Regions from separate parts of the Streptomyces sp. AgN23 genome, predicted to be linked through region 1. Evidence: riboswitches for the same ligand, from Rfam matches in the RefSeq annotation. Region 1 holds a riboswitch; each other region holds the start of a gene.
What was found. Region 1 has a riboswitch for S-adenosylmethionine ahead of thrC (threonine synthase). Riboswitches for the same ligand answer to the same signal wherever they lie in the genome.
Positions count from the first base shown of each region.

Region 2: it holds a riboswitch for S-adenosylmethionine, as region 1 does, so the genes downstream of both, AS97_RS14650 (aminotransferase class V-fold PLP-dependent enzyme) here and thrC (threonine synthase) in region 1, are expected to answer to the same signal.
Region 3: it holds a riboswitch for S-adenosylmethionine, as region 1 does, so the genes downstream of both, AS97_RS40525 (glutathione S-transferase C-terminal domain-containing protein) here and thrC (threonine synthase) in region 1, are expected to answer to the same signal.

Region 1 covers NZ_CP007153.1:4,954,583-4,959,153, reverse strand. Annotated here, with positions in the region: gene AS97_RS21270 (trehalose-6-phosphate synthase) at 1-1,414, opposite strand, end outside; gene AS97_RS21265 (glucosyl-3-phosphoglycerate synthase) at 1,534-2,481, opposite strand; SAM riboswitch class I at 2,675-2,816, shown strand; gene thrC (threonine synthase) at 2,835-4,136, shown strand; gene AS97_RS21255 (MoaD/ThiS family protein) at 4,133-4,411, shown strand.
Region 2 covers NZ_CP007153.1:3,337,138-3,341,708, forward strand. Annotated here, with positions in the region: gene AS97_RS14640 (rhomboid family intramembrane serine protease) at 1-231, shown strand, start outside; gene AS97_RS14645 (Lrp/AsnC ligand binding domain-containing protein) at 228-509, shown strand; gene AS97_RS14650 (aminotransferase class V-fold PLP-dependent enzyme) at 633-2,021, opposite strand; SAM riboswitch class IV at 2,226-2,344, opposite strand; gene trpD (anthranilate phosphoribosyltransferase) at 2,440-3,513, opposite strand; gene AS97_RS14660 (cytochrome bc complex cytochrome b subunit) at 3,679-4,571, opposite strand, start outside.
Region 3 covers NZ_CP007153.1:9,355,211-9,359,781, forward strand. Annotated here, with positions in the region: gene AS97_RS40515 (ribonuclease BN) at 1-251, shown strand, start outside; gene AS97_RS40520 (Mut7-C RNAse domain-containing protein) at 396-1,139, shown strand; gene AS97_RS40525 (glutathione S-transferase C-terminal domain-containing protein) at 1,220-2,065, opposite strand; SAM riboswitch class IV at 2,396-2,542, opposite strand; gene AS97_RS40530 (PP2C family protein-serine/threonine phosphatase) at 2,629-3,774, opposite strand; gene AS97_RS40535 (DNA-formamidopyrimidine glycosylase family protein) at 3,858-4,571, shown strand, end outside.

The DNA of each region.
Region 1 (4,571 bases):
GTCGCTTCGTACGGTCCGCGCGCTCGCCGTCGCTCATGCGCAGCGCCGCGTCCAGCGCCCGGGCCGTGGCCTCCACGTCGTACGGGTTCACCACCAGCGCGTCGTCGCCCAGCTCGGCGTATGCGCCCGCCTCCCGCGACAGCACCAGCGCGCATCCCCGCTCGGAGACCACCGGGACCTCCTTGGCCACCAGGTTCATCCCGTCCCGGATGGGGTTGACCAGCGCCACGTCCGCCAGTCGGTAGGCCGCGAGCGACCGTGCGAAGTCGTCCTTCACATGCAGGGCGACCGGGGTCCAGCCCTCCGTGCCGTACTCGGCGTTGATCTCCTCCGCGATCCGCCGCACCCGCTCGGTGTAGTCGCGGTAGACCGCGAGGTCCTGGCGGGAGGGGTAGGCGAAGGCCACGTGCACCACGCGCTCGCGCCACTCGGGGTGGGTCTCCAGCAGCCGCCGGTAGGCCAGCAGCCCACGCACGATGTTCTTGGACAGCTCGGTGCGGTCCACCCGGACGATCGACTTCCGGCCCGGTCCGATCTGCGCCCGCAGACTGGTCAGCCGTTCGTCCACATCCGCCTGCCGCGACCGCTGCCGCAGGAAGTCCGCGTCCGCACCGAGGCCGTGGACGCCCAGCCGGGTCTCCCGCCCCTCGAAGCGCACGGCCGTCGCCGCGCCGTCGCCATTACCGTCGCCGTCGCCGTCGCCGTCCCGGACGATCTCCGCGCCCAGCACGGCCGCGCAGCAGTCGGCGAAGGCACCGGCCCAGCGCTCGGTGAGGAACGCGGCGCGGTCGCCGCCGAGGATGCCGCGCAGCACACCCGCCGCCACCTCGTCCGGCAGCAGCCGGTAGTAGTCCGGCGGGGCCCAGGGGGTGTGCGAGAAGTGACCGATCCGCAGATCGGGGCGGCGCTCGCGGAGCATCGCGGGCACCAGCGCCAGGTGGTAGTCCTGCACCAGGACGGCGGCCTCGTCCACCGCCTCCTCGGCGAGCGCGTCCGCGAAGGCCGCGTTATATGCCTCGTAGGCCGCCCACTGGTCGGCGAACTCCGCGTCGAAGACCGGCTCGACCGGGGTCTGGTAGAGCAGATGGTGGATGAACCACAGCACCGAATTGGCGATGCCGTTGTACGCGGCGGCGAAGACATCCGGTGCGATGTCGAGCATCCGCACCTGCTGGCCGCCGGTGTCACCGGGGTTCAGATGGCTGTCCCCGGCGCGCCGGGCCGCCGCGCGGTCACCCTCCCCGAGCGCCGCGCACACCCACACCGCGTTCGCGTCGGGGCCGATGGCGCTGAGGCCGGAGACCAGCCCGCCACCGCCGCGCCGGGCGGTGAGCGAGCCGTCCTCGCCCAGGGTGTACGAGACCGGACCGCGGTTGGACGCGACCAGGATCGGAGCGGTGCGCGGAACTGCCATGTCGCGAGCCTAGCCAGCCGAGACCCCGCGCAAACGTACGTACGGTTTCTTGCCCCGTAGGCGGTATGGGGCGGCCTGTTCCCGCCCGTGGGGGCTGTCGCGTGATACCCCGGGGGCGATCACGCCGCGCGCCGCTCCGCGTACTCCGGTATCTCGATCATCGGCGGCCGCTCCTCGGTGTCCACGTCCGTGGTGCGCGGCTCGAAGCCGGTCTCGCCCCGGTCGAACTGGGTCAGCCGCGGCCGCACCAAATGGCCCCGGGCCAGCCGCAGCTGCGCGGTGCGGTAGATCGCGGCCGCCATCCGGCCGAGCGCCAGCCCGTCCTGGTGGCGGTGTTTGCGCACCCCGATGTCCACCTGGCCGAGCGCGTCGAGACCCACCGTGTGCAGCGCGTCGACCAGCAGCCCCAGCTCGACCCCGTAGCCGACCGGGAAGGGCAGCCGCTCCAGCAGCGTGCGGCGCGCCGCGTACTCACCGCCCAGCGGCTGGACGAATCCGGCCAGCTGGGGCCAGTGCAGATTCAGCAGCGGGCGGGCGACCAGCTCGGTGACCCGGCCGCCCTGGCCCGCCACGTCGCCCAGCGGGCGGTCGTACATGCCCTTCACCAGCTGCAGCGCGGGGTCGGCCAGCAGCGGACCGACGATCCCCGAGACAAAGCGCGGATCGAATTCCCGCAGGTCGGCGTCGACGAAGCAGATGATGTCGCCGCGCGTGGCCAGCAGGGACCGCCACAGCACCTCGCCCTTGCCCGGCAGCGCGGGCAGCCGGGGCAGCAGCGAGTCGCGGGGGACGACGGTGGCGCCCGCCGCCGCGGCGACCTCGGCGGTGCGGTCCGTCGAGCCGGAGTCCAGCACCACCAGCTCGTCCACCAGCGGCGCCGCCTCGCTCATCAGCTCCCGGCGGATCGTCGCGGCGATCTCGCCGACCGTGGCCTCCTCGTTCAGGGCGGGCAGGACGACGCTCAGGGTCGTCGCCGTGGCCCGCTTCGCGTCCAGCAGGCGGTCCAGCGGCCGGTCGTCGGCCGACCAGGAGCGGTGCTTCAGCCAGCGCTCCACCTCTTCCAGCACCTGTGTCTCTCCCTGCCGTGGTCGCCTGTGATTCATCTCGCGCTTCGGACGGCTAGCTCAACCATCCGGGCCTTCGGTTACAGTCTTGAACAACGCACGAGACCGTCGTATGTCGGGGTCGACCTCGGTGTTTACCGAGGAAGCCCGTGATGATGCCGTGCTGACAAACGCCCGGGTCCGCCCGGCGCCATACCGCTCATCCAGAGGGGCAGAGGGAACGGCCCGTTGAAGCCCCGGCAACCCTCCAGCTGATCTCGCATTCCGCAGCGAGGCTCCCAGCTCGGGAAGGTGCCAATTCCGTCTCGTGACGAAATGCGTCGCGAGGAAGATGAGGAGAAAGGGCCTCGCCATCCATGGCTGTGCAGTCAGTAGAAAGCTCAACCGCGTCCCCCGCCTCCGACGCCTCCGGTGCCTTCGGTCCCGCCATCGCATTGTCCTGCCGGGAGTGCGGTGAGCGGTTCGAGCTGGGCCCGATCTTCGCGTGTGAGGTCTGTTTCGGGCCGCTGGAGGTCGCGTACGAGCTGCCGGCCGGCGACCCGGAGGAGCTGCGCCGGCGGATCGAGGCCGGTCCGAACAGCATCTGGCGCTATGCCCCGCTGCTGCCCGTCCCCGCGGACGTGGCGGACCTGCCCAGCCTGCACCCGGGTTTCACCCAGCTGGTCAAGGCCGACAACCTCGCCCGTGAGCTGGGCGTCACCGGTGAGCTGCACATCAAGGACGACTCCGGCAACCCCACCCACTCCTTCAAGGACCGGGTCGTCGCCATCGCCGTCCAGGCCGCCCGCACCTTCGGCTTCACCACGCTCTCCTGCTCCTCCACCGGCAACCTCGCCGGCGCGGTCGGCGCCGCGGCCGCCCGGGCGGGCTTCCGCTCCTGCGTCTTCATCCCGCACGACCTGGAGGCCGGCAAGGTCGTCATGGCCGCGGTCTACGGCGGTGAGCTGGTCGGCATCGAGGGCACCTACGACGACGTCAACCGCTTCTGCAGCGAGCTGATCGGCGACCCGGTCGGCGAGGGCTGGGGCTTCGTCAACGTCAATCTGCGGCCGTACTACGGCGAGGGCTCCAAGACCCTGGCGTACGAGATCTGCGAGCAGCTCGGCTGGCGGCTGCCCGACCAGATCGTCATCCCGATCGCCTCCGGCTCCCAGCTCACCAAGATCGACAAGGGACTGAAGGAGCTGATCGCGATCGGTCTGGTCGAGGACAAGCCCTACAAGATCTTCGGCGCCCAGGCCGAGGGCTGCTCCCCGGTCTCCGCCGCCTTCAAGGCCGGCCATGACGTCGTCCGGCCGCAGAAGCCGCAGACCATCGCCAAGTCGCTGGCCATCGGCAACCCCGCGGACGGCCCGTACGTCCTCGACATCGCCCGCCGTACGGGCGGCGCGGTGGAGGACGTGAACGACGAGCAGATCGTCGACGCGATCAAGCTGCTCGCCCGCACCGAGGGGATCTTCGCGGAGACCGCGGGCGGGGTGACCGTCGGCGTGACCAAGAAGCTGATCGAGGACGGTCTGCTCGACCCGTCCCTGACGACCGTCGTGCTCAACACCGGCGACGGCCTCAAGACCCTCGACGCGGTGGCCCCCACCACGGGTCCCTCCGCCATCATCCGCCCCACCCTTGAGTCGTTCCGAGAGGCTGGTCTCGCATGAGCGTCAACGTCCGAATCCCGACCATCCTGCGCACGTACACCGCCGGTCAGGCCGAGGTCCCCGCCGAGGGCGCGACCCTCGCCGAGGTCCTGGCGGATCTGGAGAAGAACCACCAGGGCATCGCGGCCCGCGTCCTGGACGACACCGGCAAGCTCCGCCGCTTCGTCAACGTCTACGTCAACGACGACGACGTCCGCTTCGCCGACGGCCTGGCCACGGCGACCCCGGACGGTGCCGGGATCTCGATCATCCCGGCGGTCGCGGGCGGCTGCTGACCCCGCGTCCACCCTCCTCACCTTTGGCATCGCCCCGTCCGGGGACAACCGGACGGGGCGATTCCGTGTGTGGAATCGCGATACAGTTGCCCGGATTCCCCGATGGCCCCCGGGCCGGAACCACATATGAGAACTCGTCAAGTTGTGCGTAAAGTGTGAG
Region 2 (4,571 bases), 1.6 Mb from region 1:
TTTCCCTTTCTGTTCTTTCTACCGCTGCGCTTTCCGGCCTGGGCGGTGCTGATCTTCTGGGTGGCCCTCCAGTGGCTGGCCGCCCGGCAGGCCGACGACCGCCCCGGCGTCGCCTATCTCGCCCATCTCGTGGGCTTCACGCTCGGCTTTCTCTACGCGTGGGGGCGGTTCGGGAGGACGACTAGAGTGGGCGGCGCAGCCAGGGCGAGTGAGGGAGAAAGCCAGCCGTGATCACTTCGATCGTGCTCATCAAGACCAGCGTGGACCGGATTCCGGAGACCGCCGAGAAAATCGCCGCGCTGGAGAACGTGAGCGAGGTCTACTCGGTCACCGGCGCGCACGATCTGATCGCGATGGTGCGGGTGGCCCGGCACGACGACCTCGCGGACATCATCACCGGCCAGATCAGCAAGCTGCCGGGGGTGGCCTCGACCGAGACGCACATCGCCTTCCGGACGTACTCCCAGCACGACCTCGAGGCGGCGTTCGCGATCGGCCTGGACGGCTAGCGCCACACTTCCGGCACCTGCATCCCGGCATCCGCGGGGCCCAGAGGCGCCCTCAGCCCCCGGATCCCCCGGGGCCCGGCGGCTCGCTCCCTCAGCCCCCAGCAGCCCCGGGGCCCAGCGGGCTCAGCCGCGGTCCGGGACGCAGCGGCCGTCCTCGGTGCGGTAGCTCCACCGGGCACCCTCGCGTACCAGCTCCTTCACGGCGCCGACGAACCGCTCGACATGCTCGTCCGGGGTGCCCGCCCCGAAGCTGACCCGGATCGCGTTCAGCGAGCGCTCCCCCGGCGCGGCCTCGGGCGCACCGCATTCGCCCGGCTCGTCGGGCTCGCTGTCCAGCAGGGTGCGGACCAGCGGATGCGCGCAGAAGAGCCCGTCGCGTACGCCGATGCCGTACTCCGCGGAGAGCGCCGCCGCGAAGTGGGAGCTGTTCCAGCCCTCCACCACGAACGACAGCACGCCGACCCGGGGGGCGTCGTCGCCGAAGAGCGAGAGCACCCGCACCTCGGGCACCTCGGCCAGCCCCGCCCGCACCTTTTCGATCAGCCGCCGCTCACGGGCGACCAGGCCCTCGAAACCGGCCTCGGTCAGCGCCCTGCACGCCGACGCGATCGCGTAGACGCCGATGACGTTCGGCGAGCCCGCCTCGTGCCGGGCGGCGGTGGTGTGCCACTCGACGTCGACCCCGCCGTCGTCCCTGCGCGTCACCTTACGGCTGGCGCCACCGCCCGCCAGATACGGCCGGGCCTCCCGCAGCCAGTCCGCCCGCCCGGCCAGCACACCGGCGCCGAAGGGCGCGTACAGCTTGTGCCCGGAGAAGGCCACCCAGTCGACGTCCGCCTCCGCGATGTCCACGGGGTGGTGCGGGGCAAGCTGCGCGGCGTCCAGGACGATACGGGCGCCGTGTGCGTGCGCGGCCGCGGCCAGCTCCCGCACCGGCCACAGCTCACCGGTCACGTTGGACGCGCCGGTCACGCAGACCAGCGCCGGGCCCTTGGCGCGCCCCGCGAGCGCCTGCTCCAGCGTCTCCACCGCCTGCCGCGGGGAGCGCGGGGCGCTGAGGTAGCGGACGGTGACGTCCTCCCGCTGCTCCCAGGGCAGCAGCGAGGCGTGGTGCTCGGTCTCGAAGACGAAGACCTCGGTGCCCCGCGGCGCCACGGCGGCCAGGAGGTTGAGCGAATCGGTGGTGGAGCGGGTGAAGACGACCTGGTCGTCCTCGCGGCAGCCGAGGAAGGCGGCGACGTCCTTACGGCTGTTCTCGAAGAGGTCGGTGGACAGCTGCGAGAGGTAGCCCGCCCCGCGGTGCACGCTGCCGTAGTAGGGCGCGTAGGCGGCGATGTCGTCCCAGACCCGCCGCAGCGCGGGGGCGCTGGCGGCGTAGTCGAGCGCCGCGTAGGTCACCTCGCCGCCGGTGACCAGGGGCACCAGGACATCGCTGCCCAGCACGGGCAGCGGCTCACAGGCGGCGGAATCGGCGGAGGCGGCGGAGGCGGTGGCAGAAGGGCGCGCGGACATGGCGAAGTCTCCCGGGAGGGTCGAAGGCGTGGGAATGCGTAACGCGCACGAGGACGGCGGTGAGCCCGCCATCAGGGCGCGGGAAAGCGCTCGACGCACGGCACCACCGCGCGGAGCACAGGAGGGAAAACGGGCCGCTCGGCCCTAGCGCATTCGCTGCATCACGGAAGAACTCCCTCGACCACCAGGACCCCTAGTGCGAGGGGTCCGCGCTTGCCGCCGGCCTCGCTGCCAGGCGGCCTGGTCATCACCCGGGGCACCCCGCCACGGACGGAGGGTTGCCGGACAGCGGGCCGGGGCCGTAGTCGCTGTCACTCGTGACCTGGGCAGGAGTATGCCATGCCGTACGGCGGCGCCCACACCCTGTCCGCATCCCGGACAGGACACGGACGGAACATGGGCGCCGTAAGGGCAACGCCTAGGCGTGGGTGGCCCGTACCCACCGCTCCAGGACGTCGCGCGCCGCGCCCGAGTCGATCGACTCGGCGGCCCGCGCGACACCCGCCGCGATCCGCTCCGCCAGGGGCTTGTCCCCCGGCTCCGGTTCGAGCGCCACCAGCGCCGCCGCCGAGTTCAGCAGCACCGCGTCCCGGACCGGGCCCCGCTCGCCCGCCAGCAGACGGCGGGCGACATCGGCGTTGTACGAGGCGTCCGCGCCGCGCAGGGCTTCCACGGGGGCCCGCTCGATGCCCACGTCCCGCGGGTCGAGGGTCTCCTGGCGCACGGCGCCGCCCCGGACCTCCCACACCTGGGAGGTGGTGGTCACGGTCAGTTCGTCCAGCCCGTCGTCACCGCGGACGACCAGCGCGGTGGAGCCCCGCTCGGCCAGCACCCCGGCGATGATGGGCGCCATCCGGGCGTCGGCGACCCCGGTGGCCTGGCACTTCACCCGCGCCGGGTTGGTCAGCGGGCCGAGCAGGTTGAACGGGGTGGCGACGCCCAGCTCGCGGCGGGCCGAGGCGACATGCCGCAGCGACGGGTGGAACTTCACCGCGAAGCAGAAGGTGATCCCCGCCTCCTCCGCGACCTCCACCACCCGCTCCGGGGTGATGTCCAGGTTGACGCCGAGCTTCTCCAGCACATCGGAGGCGCCGCTGGCGGAGGACGAGGCGCGGTTGCCGTGCTTGACGACCCGCGCGCCGGTACCGGCGACGACCAGCGCGGACATGGTGGAGATATTGACGGTCTTGGCGCGGTCGCCGCCGGTGCCGACGATGTCCACGGTCTCCCCGGGCACCTCGATCACCTTGGCGTGGTCGTACATGGCCCGCACCAGACCGGCCACCTCGGAGACCGTCTCGCCCTTGGAGCGCAGCGCGATCGCGAAACCGGCGATCTGGGCGTCGGTGGCCTCGCCCCGCATGATCCGGTCCATGGCCCAGGCGGTGTCGTCGGCATCGAGGTCCCGGCCGGCGATCAGCGAGGTCAGTACGTCCGGCCAGGTGCGGGCCGTCGCGGTGCTGTCGCCTCCGGCGGGGGTCACAACGTCCATGGTCCGCTCCTGGATCCGTGGGGTGGGCAGGGAAGGGGCCGCGCACGTCAGCGGCCCGCCGCCAGCCTATCGGCAGCACGACCAGGGCCCCGGCCGGACCGTGTGGTCCGGGCCGGGGCCCTGGTCTGTGGCGTCAGCTGACGTGCGAGAGCGGTACGGCGGAGATCAGTGGTGGCCGTGGCCGCTGGTGATCTCGTGGTACTCCTCGCGGGTCGGCTTCGGAATGACGTTGTCCTCGCCGTAATAGCCCTTGGAGAGCTTCGAACGGATCCGCTGCGCGGGCGTCACCTTCCGCTTGACCCCGTTCTCGTCGGTCTCGGGGCCGATCTCGTAGGGCTCGGGCTGCTCGTGCTGGGTCAGCATATGCAGCTGCTCCTGCGCGAGCGGCTCGTGGACCTCGACGAACTCACCGTGCGGCAGCCGCTTGATGATGCCGGTCTCACGGCCGTGCAGCACCTTGTCGCGGTCGCGCCGCTGGAGGCCGAGGCAGATCCGCTTGGTGGCGATGAACGCCAGGACCGGGCCGGCGAAGAAGCCGATCCGCACGAACCACGTGATCGAGTTGATCGACAGGTGGAAGTGGGTGGCCCACAGGTCGTTACCGCCACCGATCAGCATCACGAAGTACGCGGTCAGCCAGGCGACACCGAAGGCCGTCCGGGTCGGGGCGTTGCGCGGGCGGTCCAGGATGTGGTGCTCACGCTTGTCGCCGGTGATCCAGGACTCGATGAACGGGTAGAGCCCGATCGCGAACAGGACCAGCGGGAAGAGCACGATCGGGATGAACACGCCCAGGACGAGCGTGTGGCCCCAGGCGGTGATCTCCCAGCCGGGCATCACACGGACCAGACCCTCGGCGAAGCCCATGTACCAGTCGGGCTGGGCGCCGGTGGACACCTGGTCGGGCCGGTAGGGACCGATGGTCCACACCGGGTTTATGGTCGCGACCGCGGACAGGACCGCGATCACACCGAAGACCAGGAAGAAGAAGCCGCCCGCCTTGGCCATGTAGACCGGCAGCAGGGGCATGCCCACGACGTTCTTCTCGGTCTTTCCGG
Region 3 (4,571 bases), 4.4 Mb from region 1:
CCGGCGTCGGGCTGCTGGGGCTGCGGGTCTTCTCCCAGCTGGTGTTCTCCCCGCTGATCGCCTCCAACGCCGTCTCCTACGGTCCGGTCGGCACCGTCCTGGTCGTCCAGTCCTGGCTGGTCGGCGTCGGATATGTGGTCTTCGGCGGCGCGCTGCTGGGCCGGGTGCTGTACGAGGAGTATCTGCGGATGGTGGCCTGGCGCCGCAAGCGGCGGCGCGACCGGGCCAAGGCGGCCCCACCGGCGGACTGACGCCCCCGCCGACGATCACGCGGGCGTGGCCCGCGGCCCTGGTGCGACGCGTTCCCGCCGGTGACCGCTTCCATGATCGTCAAGCCCGGGGGCGGACCCGAAACGCCGTCGCCTCGGGCCGGGCGCGCCTGGCATGCTGGCGGTGTGAACGGACCCGAGATTCACCTCAGCCTCGCTCCTGAACTGCGATTCTTCGCCGTCCAGGAGCGGCGCCGACCCTGGACGGCCGTGGTCACCGACGGCGCCTCCACCCTCGGCCATGTCGTCGAGTCGCTCGGGGTCCCGCTCACCGAGGTCGGCCGGCTGGTGGTGAACGGCGAGGAGACCGGCGTCTCGCATCTGCCGAGCGCGGGGGAGACCGTGGAGGTCCATCCGGTCGTCCGCCCGCAGCGGGTGCCGGGCGCGCCGCTGCGCTTTCTGCTCGATGTGCACCTGGGCACGCTCGCGCGCCGACTGCGGCTGCTGGGCGTGGACGCCGCGTACGAGAGCGAGGACATCGGCGACCCTGAGCTGGCCGCGCGCTCCGCCGCCCAGCGCCGGGTGCTGCTCTCCCGCGACCGGGGGCTGCTGCGCCGCCGTGAGCTGTGGGCCGGGGCGTATGTCTACAGCGACCGCCCGGATGAGCAACTGCGGGACGTCCTCGGCCGGTTCACCCCGAGCCTGGCGCCCTGGACCCGCTGCACCGCCTGCAACGGCCCGCTGGAGGACGCCGACAAGGAGTCGGTCCGGGAGCTGCTCCAGCACGGCACCCGGCGCACGTATGAGGTCTTCGCCCGCTGCACGGTCTGCGAGCGGGTCTACTGGCGCGGCGCCCACCACGCCCGGCTGGAGGCCATCGTGTCCGGGGCGATGAGCGAGTTCGGCGACGCCCGGGCCGCCCTGTCCTGAGCCGGGCCGGCCTGTCCTGAGTCGGGCCGCCCTGTCCTGCGCCGAGCCGCCGGACAGGGCGCCTGGTCCGGGACGCACGCTCAGGACACGTCGTCCTGGAGGGCCTCCGGAATCGTGGTGTGGAAGGCCGGATGGTCGTGCAGCCGCCGCACATAGGCGCGCAGCTGCTCATGGCGGGAGACCCGCTGGGCCGCGTCGGCGTCCAGGTGGAGCCGGTGCTCGGTGTCGAGCTGGACGAGGGCCACCCACAGGTCCACATCGGCGGCGGTCAGCTCGTCGCCCAGTGCGTACGGTGCGACAGCCAGCCTGCGGTCGAGCCGGCCGAGGGCGGTCAGCAGCCGCTCCAGCGAGACGTCCCGGCACTGCGCCTCGTGCGCCGTCCAGGCCTGCCACGCGGCGTGGGTGATGTCCTCGTCGAGGAGTTCCCGGAGGGCGTCGATGTCCGTGGCGCGGGGCGCCGGGCGCAGCCGGGGACGCCCCGGTCCGCCATGGTTGCTCAGCTGGCCGGCGAGGTCGCGCAGGATGTCGGGCGTGTGGTTGCTGACGACACGCCCGGTCCAGCCGTCGCAGAGGGCAGGCGCGTCCACCGGTCCGCCGTAGCGGTGCCAGGTGGCCTCGTAGGCCCCGCGCAGTGCGGCGAACGCTTCGGGGGTGTCGTCCGGGGGGCCGACGAGGGTGGTGGCGACGGTGTCCCGCAGCCCGAGCAGATCGAGGGTGATCGAGACGCGCAGCGAGAGCGGACAGCTCGCGGAGAGGTAGAGCCGATACCGATGCGGCACCGGATAGAAGCCACCGGCGAGGTCGACGCCGATGCGGCTGCGGAAGCGGTGCGGCGCAGCGGGCGGGGCGATCCGGGGGCCGGGCGGGCAGGGGTCGGGATCGAGAAGAGCGGCAGGACCTGAACTGATCGGAAACGTCTCGGACATGGCTCTCCAAGGCAAGGACGGAGCCCCGGCCCGCCGGTCTGGGCGGCGCCGATGGCGCGACGGAAGGGAAGCCAGCGTGGCGCGTTCGCCGGGAGGGTGCCGGGAGATCCCCGACCCCGGCGCGCTGGGCCGCGCTCGGTGACCGCGTCGATTCAGACGGCTGGACTGGCGGCGCTGCAGATGCGCAGCAGGTCGATGTGGAGACGCCTGGTCAGGAGGTGAAGACGGCGGAGCGGGGACCACGGCCGGGGACGCCGACGGGCGCCGTCCCCGTCGCTGTCGGTCCTGGGCATCTCACCGATCCCATCATCGGGGGCTCGCGAGGCAGCGAGACCGCGCTTGTCCCGTCCACGCCGACGGAACCTGGTCGTCACCCGGGGGCACCCCGTCGCGGGAGAAGGGTTGCCTGTCAGCGAGCCGGGGCCGATGACCCATCTGAGCGGGGGTTCCGCACGGTGGGCGCTGACAATCGTGACCGTCCCTGACAGTGTCGTCGCGCTCCGCGAGGGCGTCAACCCATGCCGAAGTGGCCAACACGGGCCGACGGCACGGTGGATGCCCGCTCAGGGGAACGGCCGCCGCGTGCCGCCGATGGCGCGCTCGATGAGGACCATGGCCGCGTCGTCCGCCAGCCGTCCCTCGGCATGCCGGACCAGGGCGTGGCGCAGCCGGTCCAGGTACTCGCCCGGGGTGGCGCCGTCCAGCGTCTCCATGGTCCGGTGCAGCGGGAAGAACTCGTTGTAGTGGTTGCGGGCCTCGACCACGCCGTCGGTGTGCAGCAACAGCCGGTCACCGGGGAGGAACGGAAAGGTCTCGGCGCGGATCGGGGGAGGGCCGAGGAACTCCTCCAGGCCGAGCGGCGGCAGCGGGCGCGCCGGGTCCAGGGAGCGCACCTTGCGCTCGCGCATCACCAGGGGCGGCGGATGGCCGCGGTTGATCAGCTCGACCAGCGACTCGTCCGACACCTGGGCGAGGAGGACGGTGACGAACTGCTCCTCCAGCTCCTGCGGGTCCTGGAGCTGGGAGCGGTCCAGCAGCTCGTACTCGCGCGCCAGCGCGGCCGCACAGCGGTGCATCACCTCGGACAGGTCCTGCTCGTAGTGCACCGCCTCCCGGAAGGCGCCCACCACGGCCGCGGCGGACCGCACCGCGGCCAGCCCCTTTCCCCGCACATCGCCGACGATCAGCCGCACTCCGTAGCGGGTGCACATCGCCTCGTAGAGGTCCCCGCCGATCTGCGCTCCGCGCTCGGCCGCCATATAGACGCTGGCGGTGTTCACGGCACCGATCCGGGCGGGCAGTGGCCGTAGCACCACGTTCTGGGAGACCTCGGCGATCCGGCGGATATGGGCCAGCTCGCGGTCCCGGCGCACCCGCACCGCGCTGGTCGCCACGCTCGCCACCGCCACCACCAGCAGGGCCAGCAGATTCGCGTACACCACCTCGGTGCCCCACACGCCGTTGTGGGTGGCGGTGATCGCGCTCACCGCGGTGGCCGCCAGCGCCACACCGCCGGTGCCGAACGGCCCCATGGTCACCGCCGCCAGCGCCGGCGCCGGGGAGAGCAGGGGGCCGGTGTAGAGGGTGTGCGCGGGGGAGAGCTCAATGCTGAGCACCGCCGCCAGGACCAGGAACGGCAGACACCGTATGACCGCGAACAGCGTATGGCTGCGACCGCTCGCCCCCGGGGCGAAGCGCATGAATCGCATAACTTGGACTTTATCTGATGAAAGCCCCCAAGGGGGTGGTTCTCCGTAACGCGCGACGGAGGCCCCGGGCGTAGCCTGACGCTATGCCCGAGCTACCGGATGTCGAGGGGTTCCGGCGAACGCTGGCCTCCTGCGCCCAGGGCCACCGCGTCGAGCGGGCGGAGGTGGCCGATGCGGGGGTGCTGCACGGGGTGACCGCGCGGCGGCTGAAGCGCGATCTCAAGGGCCGCCGCTTCGCCGCACCGCGCCGCCACGGCAAGTGGCTGATCGCCCCCACCGACGGGCCCACGGTCGTGGTGCACTTCGGCATGACCGGGCGGCTGGTCTGCGGGGCGGAATCCGAACCGGCCGGCCGGTTCGAGCGCGTCGCCTTCGACCTCGACGACGGCCACCGCCTCGGCTACGAGGACCAGCGCAAACTTCAGGGCATCTGGCTCGCCGCCACCGACGCCGACGTCGACCGGATCCTCGGCGATCAGGGCCCGGACGCCCTCTCCCTGAGCCGGGCCGATCTCGACCGGCTGCTGGCGGGGCGGCGCGGACGCGTCAAGGCCACCCTGACCGACCAGACCGTGATCGCCGGGCTCGGCAACCTGCTCGGCGACGAGATCCTGTGGCGGGCCCGGATCCACCCGCGGCGGCCGGCCAACGCGCTGGCCGACGACGAGCGCGAACGGCTCCACACCGCGATACGCGAGGTGCTGCGCGCCTCGGTGCGGGCGGAGCGGGTGCCGGACGACCCGGACTGGCTCACCGGACAGCGCGACGACCCGGACCCGCACTGCCCCCGCTGCGGC